2 regions of the Aliivibrio sp. S10_S31 genome follow, and region 1 is predicted to be linked to the other one. Evidence: predicted binding sites of a transcription regulator. Region 1 holds the regulator's gene; the other holds the start of a gene.
What was found. Region 1 encodes MetJ, which represses methionine synthesis genes. Its sites were predicted from a motif close to TTAGACNTNTANANGTCTAA; they were not measured.
Positions count from the first base shown of each region.

Region 2: metE (5-methyltetrahydropteroyltriglutamate--homocysteine S-methyltransferase) is a predicted target of MetJ. The motif match lies at 5,294-5,313, and genes of this name have one in related genera.

Region 1 is NZ_JAAUWR010000003.1:177,131-184,133, reverse strand. It holds gene leuO (transcriptional regulator LeuO) at 1-210, opposite strand, end outside; gene HC728_RS03800 (bifunctional aspartate kinase/homoserine dehydrogenase II) at 536-2,953, opposite strand; gene HC728_RS03795 (O-succinylhomoserine (thiol)-lyase) at 2,953-4,119, opposite strand; gene metJ (met regulon transcriptional regulator MetJ) at 4,466-4,786, shown strand; gene HC728_RS03785 (alpha-amylase family glycosyl hydrolase) at 4,906-6,927, shown strand.
Region 2 is NZ_JAAUWR010000004.1:82,574-89,576, forward strand. It holds gene malX (maltose/glucose-specific PTS transporter subunit IIBC) at 1-1,221, opposite strand, end outside; gene HC728_RS04720 (Mal regulon transcriptional regulator MalI) at 1,470-2,492, shown strand; gene HC728_RS04725 (YqaE/Pmp3 family membrane protein) at 2,613-2,771, shown strand; gene metE (5-methyltetrahydropteroyltriglutamate--homocysteine S-methyltransferase) at 2,835-5,159, opposite strand; gene HC728_RS04735 (LysR substrate-binding domain-containing protein) at 5,380-6,291, shown strand; gene HC728_RS04740 (DUF4250 domain-containing protein) at 6,278-6,472, opposite strand; gene HC728_RS04745 (hypothetical protein) at 6,540-7,003, opposite strand, start outside.

The DNA.
Region 1 (7,003 bases):
ACGAATAAATAATTCATCATTAAACATTAATTTTAAACGTGATACAGCATTACTTACTGCTGGCTGTGACATGCCTAAGTTTTGTGCTGCTCTTGTTATATTTTGTTCTTGCATTACCGCATCAAAAACAGTCAATAAGTTAAGATCAACACCACGTAATATTTGTTCTGTACGTGCAACAGAAGATAAAGAAGTTTCAGGCGTATTCATGTATTACTCTCTCAGCAATTAATCATTATCATAAAGAAAACGATTACATACATTTTATTTTTGTTATAGATATTGAACAGACGTATGTTAATCGAACTTCAATTATCATTACTGAATAGATTTACAAAATCCATAGCATGTTAATTATTTTAATTTTAATTTATGCTTAATTGTTTTTAAGTGCTACATAAGCTTTTTTATTCAAACAGTTAACTAAAAATATAAATTAATCTAAATATTGAAAATATGCGTATTTCAAGACAATGGGTACAAAAAAGCCATACAAGGTGTATGGCTTAATAAATATGCATAAGGTTAAATGATGTTAAAACAGCGAAGCAATACGATTTAAATCAGATTGAATCGCACCTGCAGTCACCTCTCGTCCAGCTCCTGGACCTCGAATCACCAGTGGATTATCTTTATACCATTTGCTCTCTATGGCAAAAATATTATCGCATGGTAATAGATTGGCTAATGCGTGATATTCAGGTAATGCCTCTATTCCAACCGTTGCGCTACCGTCTTTATTTAAACGAGCCACATAGCGTAATACTTTCTGTTCTTTCTTAGCTTTTGTTAGTCGTTCAAGCAATAATTCATTAATCACTTCACCTTGAGACAGAAAATCATCAAGGCTTGTTTCTAATAATTCACTAGGAACAAGTGATTCAACTTTTACCTGATTAGGTTCAATATGAAGTCCTGCTTCACGAGCAAGGATCACCAATTTGCGCATGACATCCGACCCATCAAGATCGTGTCTTGGATCCGGTTCAGTCAATCCTTGTTGCCAAGCTAAATCGACTAATTCAGTGAAAGGAACATCACCATTATATTGTTGAAACAGCCACGATAACGTACCAGAAAAAATACCCGATAATGCGATAATTTCATCACCACTTTCACGAAGATCTCTTACGGTATGATTAATAGGTAAACCAGCTCCAACCGTTGCATTATATAACCAGTGACGCGATGTTTTAGCAAAGGCATCAATTACCGCTTGATAATCAGCACTTGGCGCTGAGCCAGCAACTTTATTCGCTGAGATCAGATGCATTCCTTGTTCTGCAATTTTTGAATATCGATTAGCAAGATCAGCACTTGCCGTTACATCTAAAACAACAACATCATCATAACCTTGAACGGCACCGACTTTTTCAATCCAATCAAAATCCGTATAGTTTGTTGCTTCATCATCAAACTTAGCAACCACCTCAGTACTGTTTAACCCATCAAAATCAAGCCAACAACGTTCTCTATCGACAACACCAATGAGTGAAAACTGCATTCCATGACGCTTTTCAAGTTGACGTTTTTGTTGAGTAAATAGTGATAACCATTGAGAACCAATATTTCCATGTCCACACAGGATCAATCCCACTCGTTTTTGCGCTTGGAATAAGCTGTTATGAATGGCATTAATGATCGATGAGGTATCAACTTTACGTAAAATAGCGACAAGACTTAAGCCCGATTCTGATGCGTACACAAATTCAAGAGGGGAATTTTTCAGTTGATGATAAAAACCATGACTATGAATGGCATTCGCGGTAACACCCGCCCCAACAGCAGCAACCATTGAATAGCCTTCTTTTAGCTTAATTTCAGCATGTACCGCTGAGTTTTGTAGCACTTCTAACGCTTCATTCACGACTTCAGAAGTATAAGCGAGCAATAATGTAAACTGATCAGCTTGAGGCTCTAAGGCTAATGGCTGCAGTTGAGAACGAGTAAGTAAAGAAAGAACCTCTTGTTGAGCGCGTTCAAAATCTTGTCCACGACCAAAGCCAAGCTGGATCAAATAGACATCTTCTAATGACGTGACAATTTTTGCACCTCGTCCAGAAGCCAATACACGCTCAATTCGGGTTGAACCAGATTCAGGCTGATAACTGCAACGTAAACTCAAATCTAATGCACTTTGAGCTACAGGTTGTAATGTTCTACTGTGCAATACCGGCGCGGCTAAACGAGCTAACTCACTCGCTTCATCCAATCTTAATAATGGCAGTAAACACGCATCTTCAACTTTTCTAGGATCAGCACTAAACACACCAGCAACATCACTCCAGATAGTAACGCACGACGCCTCACCAAGGGCACCAATCATGGTTGCCGAATAATCAGAACCATTTCGACCAAGAAGTACGGTTTCTCCTTTTTGATTGCGAGCCATAAAACCAGTAATCACAATTCGTCCATGTGGATGCTGAGCTACCTGCTCTTTAAACAAAGGCCAAGACTGCACACGATCCACTTCAGGTTGCGCTGCTCGCTCTGCCCTTAGAAAGGTTCGAGAATCAAGAGGAGCTGCTTGTAAATCAATTTGATTTAAATACGCAGAAAGTAATCTTGAAGACCATACTTCACCATGACCTAATACATCAGCTTGCTGCACCTCTGTTAACGGTGCATGTAATTGCCCTATCGCAATCAATTCTTGATGTAAAACAGCCAATAAAGGTTCAGCATTCTCAGCAGACAGTAATTCAGTTATCAATTCCTGTTGGTATGTCCGCAAAGACTCTAATGTGTTATGAGCTAAACGCCCATCTTTAGAAAGGTTATCTATCCACTCTAAAATACGGTTTGTTGTATTACCTGCTGCAGAAACAACAATCAAATCATGTTCATTTGAATATTCTTTTAAGATGGTGGCAACTCGGCGGTAGCACTCAGGGTCAGCTAAGCTGCTACCACCAAATTTGTGTAATTGACGAGAACAAGGTTTTGTCATTATTTCACCTCTGCGGCAATCGTAAATGCTTGTTGAAGATCAGCGATAAGATCTCGGCTATCTTCTAATCCAACAGATAATCTCAATAATGTTGGAGCTAATCCGGCTTCTTCTTGAGCTTCATCAGACATCGCTCTATGTGTCATGGTTCCTGGATGCGCAATCAAACTTTCAACACCACCTAAAGACTCGGCTAAAGAGAAGTATTTCAATTCTTTAACGAATACTTTCAATTGCTCAAGTGAACCATTTAGTTCAAAACTGAGCATAGCACCAAAGCCTGCTTGTTGACGCTTTGCAATTTCATGACCGGGATGATCAGGTAAACTTGGGTGGTAAATCGTACCTACTAATGACTGTTCTTGAAGACATTTGAGAACTTCCATTGCATTTTCTTCATGCACACGCATACGTGCACCCAATGTTCGAATACCACGCAGTGTTAAGTAGCTATCAAATGCAGTACCAGTAGCTCCAATACAGTTCCCCCACCATGCAAGCTCATCCGCATGATCTTTTGTTTTAGCGATAAGTACACCGCCAACAACATCAGAATGTCCGTTAATATATTTAGTCGTAGAGTGAATAACAAAATCCGCCCCTAAAGAGAGAGGCTGCTGTAGTACAGGAGAAAGGAAAGTGTTGTCTACTGCGACTAACGCACCAACTTGAGCCGCTTTTTGGCAAATTTCAGCAATATCCACCACACGTACTAATGGATTTGAAGGGGTTTCAAGTAAGATTAATTTTGGCTTTTTAGCAATTGCAGCATCTAAAGCTTCAGTATTAGATTGGTCTACAAATAAAGTTTGAAAATCTCCTTTATTTGCACGGGTATTAAACAATCGATAAGTTCCTCCATAACAATCATGGGGAGCAACAATTAAATCGTCAGGACCAAGCAGTGCCGATACCATTAAATTAAGAGCGGATGTTCCACAGTTAGTTACTACTGCACCTGCACCACCTTCTAAATCTGAAAGAGTGGTTTCTAATTGAGTTCGAGTTGGATTTCCAGAACGAGCATAATCATACTTAGGCACATCCCCAAATTCTGGGAAACTATAGTTAGTTGATAAGTAGATAGGTGGCACAACAGCGTTATGTTGTGAGTCTGTTTCAATGCCGGTACGAACAGCAATAGTTGCAGGTTTTCTTTCGCTCATAATTTCCCTTCCAAACTGCGGTGCAGTAATGTAATACCAACGATATAAACTATCTAAACAGGCTTACAAGGGAATGTCTTTATCTTCATGTCTTAAATTTCATAATTACATAAAATTAATTACCGAAATTTATTTCTAATAATAGATAATTTTCCTTCGCAATTTCCCGCTCATATAATTAATATGACTGATATACGCTAATCCATAAGTATATAGTCTACTTTACCACCACAAAATGAGACGTCAACACTTCTAGACGTCTATATGTCTTTACTTTTAGCGGTAAATATCGCTAAAATCGCCTATTCTACTTATATACATCAATAATTCTGAACGAAGGTGAACAATGGCTGATTGGAATGGTGACTATTTAAGTCCTTATGCCGAACATGGTAAAAAAAGCGAACAAGTAAAAAAAATTACTGTTTCTATTCCAACAAAGGTACTTCAAATCCTTACTGACGAGCGTACTCGTCGCCAAGTAAGCAACCTACGTCATGCGACAAACAGTGAATTATTGTGTGAAGCATTCCTCCACGCATACACTGGCCAGCCTTTACCAACAGATGAAGATCTACGTAAAGATCGTCCAGATGATATTCCAGCTGAAGCAAAAGCATTAATGACGGCAATGGGGATCGAATTCGAAGCGTTTGACGAAGAGTAAATACGTTTTATTCCTCCTCCTTTTGTCTCCTCCTTCTTTTAATAAAATTAGGAGGATTACATTCCCTCTTGGCTAATAAATAATCACAGTGCCCTACTTATAAATATAAAGGACTTACTGTGAAAAAACAGATCGCAAAAACAACAATAGCCCTCGCTATTACCTCACTTTTGAGCGCATGTAGCTCAACATCTAATAATGACCTCTCTTCCTTAGCTTATCAGTGTGATCCGCAAATGACGGCACAAAGCGATAACTTACGAATTTACCAAATCATGGTCGAAAGCTTTGTCGATGGTGATAACACAATCGGACATGGCACTGGCTATGGCCCAAGTCATCATAATGGTGACTTACAAGGAATTATTGATTCATTAGATTACATTCAATCGCTTGGTATGAATGCCATTTGGATGACTCCTGTCTTTGAATCTGCCCCTCTAGATAATCAAGACCATTGGGCTGATAAACTCGATGCTACCGGATATTTTGCTACTGACTTTTTTAAAATAGATCCACGCTTTGGCACATTAGAAAAAGCCAAAGAACTGGTTGAAGAGGCTCACAAGCGTGGTATTTACGTATTATTTGATGGCGTATTTGGCCACCATAAAAAAGGACTGATTAAGCCATCGCCAACAGGGTTACTTCCAGCAGGAGAGCACAATCCTGTTAACTACCCTGAAAGCGAAGCTTTTTATAAAGAAGTCGCAACCTACTGGATTAAAGAATTAAAAATCGACGGCTGGCGATTAGACCAAGCCTACCAAGTGCCAACACAATCTTGGACGAACATTCGTAAAGCCGTTGACGCCGCATCAAAAGAAACCTTTTATACCAATAATAAAGGTGAACAAGTAAATCCACTCGGCTATATGGTTGCCGAGATCTGGAATAACGAAAACTACATAACTGAAACAGGTTATGGCAGCGAAAAAAATCCTGCTCTTTGCTCAGCTTTTGACTTTCCTCTGCGTTTTCGCATTGCTGAAACCTTTGCAGTTAATGAAAGTGGCGTAGGACATAAAGGAGGGGATTGGCTTAATCAAGGTATGCAAATGCACGAGCTTTACCCTCCTCATGCTGTACCGAATTTAATGCTAGGAAATCACGATGTTGTTCGCTTTGGTGACTTACTTCAACGTGGTGATATTGCTAATCCAAATGACAAAAACTATTGGACTCGACACAAAGCAGCCCTCTCTTTTCAAGCCGCTTATACAGGCCCAATAACCCTATACTATGGTGATGAAATTGGTGATCAAGTTGACGGTTTTTCCAAAAAAGAGAATAAAGATACCTGTGCCATTAAAGGGCTTTGTGATGATCACATAGCTCGATCATCTGCCAAAATTGATGGTCTTACCGCCAAGTTGACTCCAGAGCAAACGGATTTAAAAAATTACGTTACCGCATTAATGCAATTACGTATTAAGCACCCTGCTTTATCTAAAGGTAAAAGAGTTAATTTAGTAGCAAATAAAGAAGTCTATATCGATCATAAACAATCTGAAAATGATGCAATTGTTTATATGGTAAGTACTCAAGAGGCAGATCAAACGCTCTCCTTAGATGCAGAACAGCTTGGGTCAAAAGGTAACTTAATTGATCTCATCACCGAGCAGATTTTTACTCCAATGAATGGAATATACACCATCCCATTATCCAACTTTGAAAGTCGATTTTTAACAATAGAAGAGCCAAATAGTACAGGACCTATCACAGAGCAAAAAGAAATAGCGCTATATGGCAGTGGTTTTATGGCGCAATGCGATAACCCTACTATCACAGACACCAACGCCCCTTTACAAGATACCTTATATTTAATTGGCGATTTCTCTGACTCTCGTTGGAGCCATAAAGAAACCAGAGCGTATCAATATAAAGGAAACAACATTTATCAAGTGGTCATCAATGAAAAACGAGGCCCTTATAAAATGCAATATGCAACAAAAGACTGGGGCGCTCAATACACAGCCGAAGGACTATCACCCAAATTGGGACAATCAAATAAACTCATTACTGGTGGCTATGGCCAAGATACCGCCATCTATCTTCCTGAAGATGGTAACTACGTTTGGAGCTTAGAGTTCACTTCCCAAGGAGAGCCAAAATCAATGATGGTTTCTAAGTGTAAATAACCCCTCCTTTACCTTAAATTAATGAATAAAATATGAACTATTTCTAGCCAACAATGTCTATTGTTGGTTAGATCAC
Region 2 (7,003 bases), on a different contig from region 1:
AATAGTAAACCAAACGCCAGCAACAACAGGAACCAAGTACCATTTCGTTGCAGTACCTTGAAGTACACCAAAGACTAAGAAATCGATGATGTTGCCATCAGTATTACCAATAGTGACATCTAACATCCCCATTACCATGAAACCTAAACCAGTTAGCATCGCATGAATAAAGTACAGAACAGGTGCAACAAATAGGAATAAGAATTCAAGAGGTTCAGTAATACCACCAACGATACAAGCCACAACACCAGAGATTAATAACGCTTTAATTTTGCTTCGATTTTCAACTTTAGAACAGTGATACATAGCTAGGGCTGCACCAGGAAGACCACCTAAGAAGGCTGGCATCTTGCCTTGAGATAGGAATGCAGTCACAGATGGTGTAAAACCTTGTGTGTCTGGACAAGATAATTCTGAGTAGAAAATATTAAGAGCACCAGATACCGTGTCACCACACACTTCCATCGTGCCACCCGCTTCTGTGAATCGAATCAGCGCAACCAGAATATGATGAAGACCGATAGGAAGCAGTAAACGCTCACCAGCACCAAATAAGAAAGGTCCGAAATCTCCTGCACCTGCTATCGCATAACCAATACCGTTAATGCCAGCTGCAAAATAAGGCCAAATAAAAGGAACAAGCAGACCAACAACGCCAAGTGTAATTGAAGAGATAATTGGAACAAAACGAGCGCCACCAAAGAAAGCTAACGCATCTGGCATTTTAAATGTGTAGAAACGAGTATGCAGTTTCGCAACAATAATACCAACGATAACGGCACCTAAAATGCCCGTATCAATAGATTCGGTACCAAGAATAGACGTTACGCCGTATGACTGACGCAGAGCTTCACTATCTAGAGCTCCTGTCACAGTTAAATAGAAATTAATTGAAAGGTTAAGTGCGGCGTAACCAACTAAACCTGAAAATGCCGCAACCCCTTTTTCTTCACGGGCTAATCCCATTGGAATCGCAATCGCAAACATCACTGGTAAGTAGATAAAAGCCACTAAACCAATTTTTGTCATCCAAATAAAAATATATTGAAGAATAACGTTATCAAAAAAAGGCATTGCTTCTTTTAACGCTGCACTAGAAAAAGAGCTCCCGATACCAAGAAGAATACCCGAAAAAGCGAGCAAAGCGACAGGAACCATAAAGGTCTTACCTAAACTCTGTAAGAACTCCCACAGAGTAGTTTTATTAGCTTTTTGTTGCATAGGATTTCTCCATTAAATAAATCAAATAAACAACAGGAGGTAATTCAACAGCTTTAAATTTGTTGAGTACGCTTTCGTATTTATCGACACAATACACATGATAAAGACTTGGTAAAACGTTTTACCACTTTTCCTGTGATCACGATCGATATAATTTTTCAATTTATATATAAATGCTATAGAATGAGGAATCTAAAGAAGGTTTTGTTAGGTGAAACGTTTTATCAAAGACAACTAAAAGAAGAATCATGATAAATAAAAAAGCAAATATAAAGGATGTCGCTGAACGTGCAGGGGTTTCTGTAACCACGGTTTCGATGGTGCTAAGCGAAAAAGGACGCATATCTTCTGATACGATTGATAAAGTGAATCAAGCCGTACAAGATTTGGGTTATATAAAAAACCGCACAGCCTCTAACCTACGCTCACAAAAGTCGACTTTAATCGGCCTAATCTTACGCGACATCAGTGATCCTTATTATGCGGAAGTTGCCGCAGGAATAAGTGAAGTCTTAGAAGAAAAAGGTTATATGCTTTTTCTTGCTCAATCAGGCACAAGCCAAGAAAAATTTGATCAATGTTTAGCAACCATGATTGCTCAAGATATTGGTGGAATCATCTTCTGCCCTATTCGTGATTCAGGGATCCCAAACCTTGATAAAGTTAAAAACGTAGGCCTTCCTATTGTTTGTGTGGCTCGAGCTAAAATAAATCAACAGATCGATTTCGTTGGTCCTGATAATATGCAAGCGGCTAAAATTGCTACTGAATACCTTATTAAACAAGGCCATCGACAAATTGCTTATGTTGGTGGACAAAGTGATTCTTTAAGTCGTGCTGAGCGTTTAGGTGGCTATTGCAGCACCCTAATGCAGTTTGGTTTACCTTTTAAACCAGAATGGGTTGTTGAATGCGATAAAAGCCAAACCGCATCAGCAGAAGCCGTGAATCAATTGATGAATAAGAACCCTAAAATTACCGCTATACTTTGTCACTATTCATCAACAGCTTTTGGTGCAGTATATGGCGTTAACCGAGCGAATCGCAGTGTAGGTAAAGATAACTACATTGGACAACAAGTTGCGATTATTGGATTTGATGATGTGCCTGAAGCTGAACTAATTCAACCATCACTTACCTTTGTATCTTCTCCAATTCGGGATATTGGTCGCCAAGCAGGTCATCGTTTAATTAATCAAATCAATGATAAAGACAGCGTACCTCAAAGCTTAATTTTAAGCCCTGAGTTAATTGCTCGTAATTCTGCATAAATAAAAAAGTATAGCTTGGGTTATTAATGGGAATAATATTAATAACCAAACAAATACATTGATATTAATGTAATAACAAACTAACGTGAAATCTCAACTTCATTTTATTAAGGATAATATATGAACAAACTGTTTTTAATTATTTTATGTGTATTACTGCCACCACTTGGTGTTTTCTTTGCCAAAGGTGTCGGAAAAGATCTTCTTATTAATATCATATTGACGCTTTTATTCTGGATTCCTGGAATGATCCACGCACTGTGGGTCACAACTCGATAGCACAAAATAAAAAGCGAAGCCTATGATTGGCTTCGCTCTTACTTAAAAATATATTATTGCAAATTAAGCCGCGTTTGATTGCCATTTCTTACGCAATATTTTTGCCGCATTCACCATGTTTTCAAGCGCCGCTTCTGTCTCTTTCCAGTTTCGGGTTTTCAGACCACAATCAGGATTAACCCACAAACGCTCTACTGGTATTTTTGCTGCCGCGGTTTCAATGAGGTCAACAATCCACTCTTGGCTTGGAATATTGGGCGAGTGAATATCATACACACCCGGTCCAATTTCATTTGGATAGTTGAAGTCTTCAAACGCTTTCAATAACTCCATATTTGAACGAGAGGTTTCAATCGTAATCACATCCGCATCTAACGCCGCTACTGATTCAATAATTTCATTGAACTCGCTATAACACATGTGAGTATGAATTTGTGTTTCTGATTTAGCACTGGCCGCTGAAATCTTAAAGGCTTCAACTGCCCAATCTAAATACGCTTTTTGATCGCTTTTCTTAATTGGCAACCCTTCACGAATCGCAGGTTCATCAATTTGAATAATATTAATGCCCGCTTGCTGAAGATCAGAAACCTCATCTCGTAATACCAAAGCTAACTGCTGTGCGATTTCTTTACGTGTAATGTCTTCACGAGGGAACGTCCAACCAAGAATAGTTACCGGGCCAGTTAACATTCCTTTCATTTGTTTGGTCGTTAACGATTGAGCGTATTGCGTCCAACTCACTGTAATAGGTGCTTCACGCTCAATATCAGCCACCACGATTGCTGGTTTTACACAACGAGAACCATAACTTTGCACCCAGCCAAATCGTGTTGCTTGAAATCCATTTAGATTCTCAGCGAAATATTCAACCATGTCATTACGCTCAGCCTCACCATGTACCAGCACATCCAGATCCAAACGCTCCTGACGCTCTACTGCATCAGCAATATGCCCTTTCATTGCGGTAACATAATCTTGTTCATTCAACTTACCCGTTCGATATGCACTACGTTGCTGACGAATATCTGAGGTTTGTGGAAAAGAGCCAATCGTGGTGGTTGGTAATAATGGTAAGCCCAGCTTTTCAGCTTGATGCTGTGCTCGAACAGAATATGCTTCTGCACGCTCGGCTAACGCTGGCGTAATAGCAGCTAAACGTTGCTGTACTGCTGGCTTATTAATGTGCTCCGCACTCTCACGCTCACGCAGTGGTTGACTGTATTGATGACAAGCTAAAATCGCATTTTGATTGCCATCTAGCGCATCTGCTAACAGCGTCACTTCTCTTAATTTTTGCTTAGCAAACGCAAACCATTGCAGTGTTTCTTTTGATAGTTCCGTCTCTTGATCTAAATCGACGGGGCTATGCAATAATGAACATGAACTTGCAATCCATAACTTCTCACCCAACGCATCTTTTACTGGCTGCAGTTTTTCATGCAAACGTTCTAAATCAGCACGCCATACATTACGGCCATTAACGGCACCGACGGATAATACCCACTCTTTTGGCAGCGCACTCACAATCGCATCTAACTGGTCAGGAGCCGCAGAAACATCAATATGTAAACCATTTACTGCAAGTTTTGTGATTTTATCTAAATGATGCTCTACGCCGTCAAAATAGGTGGTTAAAAGTAATTTCACATCACTTTGAATCACTTGATAAGCTAATTTAAAAGAGTCCGCCCATGCTTTTGGTAATTCTAATGCGAGAATTGGCTCATCAATTTGAACCCATTCAACCCCTAACGCACTAAGTTTAGAAAAAATAGCTTGATAAGCGGTCAATAGACGAGGCAATAATGATAAACGATCAAATCCTTGTTCAACCTCTTCATCATTCACTTCTTTCCCTAACCAAAGGTAACTAAGTGGGCCTAATAAAACAGGCTTAACGTTATGTCCTTGCTTTTGTGCCTCTGCAATCTCATCAAAAAGTTGTGACCAACTCACATTGAATTTATCGTTTTTAGAAAATTCCGGCACGATGTAGTGATAATTGGTATTAAACCACTTGGTCATATCCGATGCGGCTTCACCACAGCCACAGCTGTTTTGAGATTGACCACGCCCTACTTTAAATAACGTATCTAAATCAGGGAAACCGTTGCTATGACGGGCTGGCACATGCCCTAAGAGTAAACTTGTGGTTAATACATGATCGTACCAAGCAAAATCACCCGCAGTCACAAAATCCAGCCCTGAAGCGGATTGATCTTTCCAGTGACGTTGGCGTAATTCACTGCCTACGGCCAATAGTTCTTTCTGCTCTATCTCGCCACGCCAATATTTTTCCTGAGCAAACTTTAATTCTCGCTGAGCACCAACTCGTGGATAACCTAAAATATGAGTTACGGTTTTTGTCTTCAATTCTGTTGTCATTTGTCTAATTCCTTTAGCCGTTTAGATGGCTAAACAATGACGTTTTTTTTCTAACTGTACAATTTCTAATCTTTCACTTTGATTATGAATTATATTCAACTAAACAAATTTCTATTTAAATCGATTAACTTTATTTAGCCGTCTAGATGTTTACTTTGTAGCCTTTTCACTTTACTGTGAAGATAATTGAACTTACTCAAACGGAACTTGAGGAACAGTAATGATTGAATTAAAACATCTAAAAACCTTAACCACATTGCGTGATACAGGATCGTTAACCGCAACAGCAAACGCTCTTCATCTCACTCAATCAGCGTTATCACATCAGCTTAAAGATTTTGAAACTCGTTTAGGCAGCAGCGTATTTTTACGAAAAACACGTCCAGTAAAGTTCACCTCTGAAGGCGAGATCCTATTAAAACTCGCCGATGATCTTTTACCTAAGTTAGCAAAAGCGGAATATGAAATTGCCAGTTTGAAAGAAGATCTCCATGGACGATTACATATGGCGATTGAATGCCACTCTTGTTTTCAATGGCTAATGCCAGCAATTAAAGAATATCAAATCAGTTGGCCTGAAGTGGAATTGGATTTTTCATCGGGTTTTGGCTTTGAACCACTACCTGCATTAGTTAATGGCGATTTAGATTTGGTGATCACTTCTGATATTCAACCACGCAGTGAAGTGCATTATGAACCATTATTTGATTTTGAGATGCGTTTAGTCATGGCAACCAATCACCCGCTCGCCAATAAAGACAGTATTGAACCAAAAGATTTATTAGATCAAACCATGTTGACTTATCCAGTGCAAAAGCAGCGATTAGATGTCGTTAAGCATTTCTTATCACCCAATCATGTAGAACCTGCAAAATGGAAACAAGCCGAAAACACATTGATGTTAGTACAAATGGTATCAGCAGGTTTAGGAGTAGCAGCTCTACCAAATTGGGCTATCAGTGAGTTTTCACGACAAGGACTAATCGAGAGTAAACCGTTAGGGAAAGGATTGTGGCGAAGATTGTTCGCTGCCGTTAGAGACAGCGAACATGATAAAAAATATTTACAAGCATTTTTCTCTACTGCGAAACAGCAGAGCCAGAGTCATTTAGTTGGGATTAAAATGACTTAAATTGATTTGTTAATGGGTCATACTGGTAACCCAAACTACTGAGCTTGTCTTGAACTCCTTGTGTATCAAGCTCATACATGCTGGATAATTCTTCTAGACTGTGGCATTCCAAGCGCAATTTTTCATTTATGATGCCGAGTAGAATTCCACTTTCTAGGCCATGTGCGTTGCTTAAATCCAATCTATACCCTCCATGTTGCTTAAGAGACAAACTTAGATTAGACCAATTTTCGAACAGAATGTTTGCTCTATCTCACAAAAAACAACTGAAACTGATAATAACCAGAAATAGCCATAATAATGTTCGCTATTAGCAAAAATTGCCACTTGATCGCCTGTTGTTTAAATAAGTGATAAGTCCAAAAACCAATACTTAATAGCATCAAACCTAAAGCAATCGCTAACTTCACTGCCATACGATCTAGAAAGATCTCATGAACACTTAATGTTTGGCAAAGTAAAATCACAGCCATAATGATACCGCCAACGATACCACTAATTGGTAAAATCTTATGGAAGGCTTGTAGACGAGTACGAGCAAGAGTTAAAAGCAGGTGAGCAAATAGAGCACCAAAAATAAATGGACCGATTAACGCATAAAATAATTGAGTAAAGGACCCAGAACCAAGTGCTAAATTAACAAAACTTGCAGCGGCAAAACCATTGGCTAATGCCAAAACAATCAGTGGCCCTTTATCTCGTGTTTTACCCG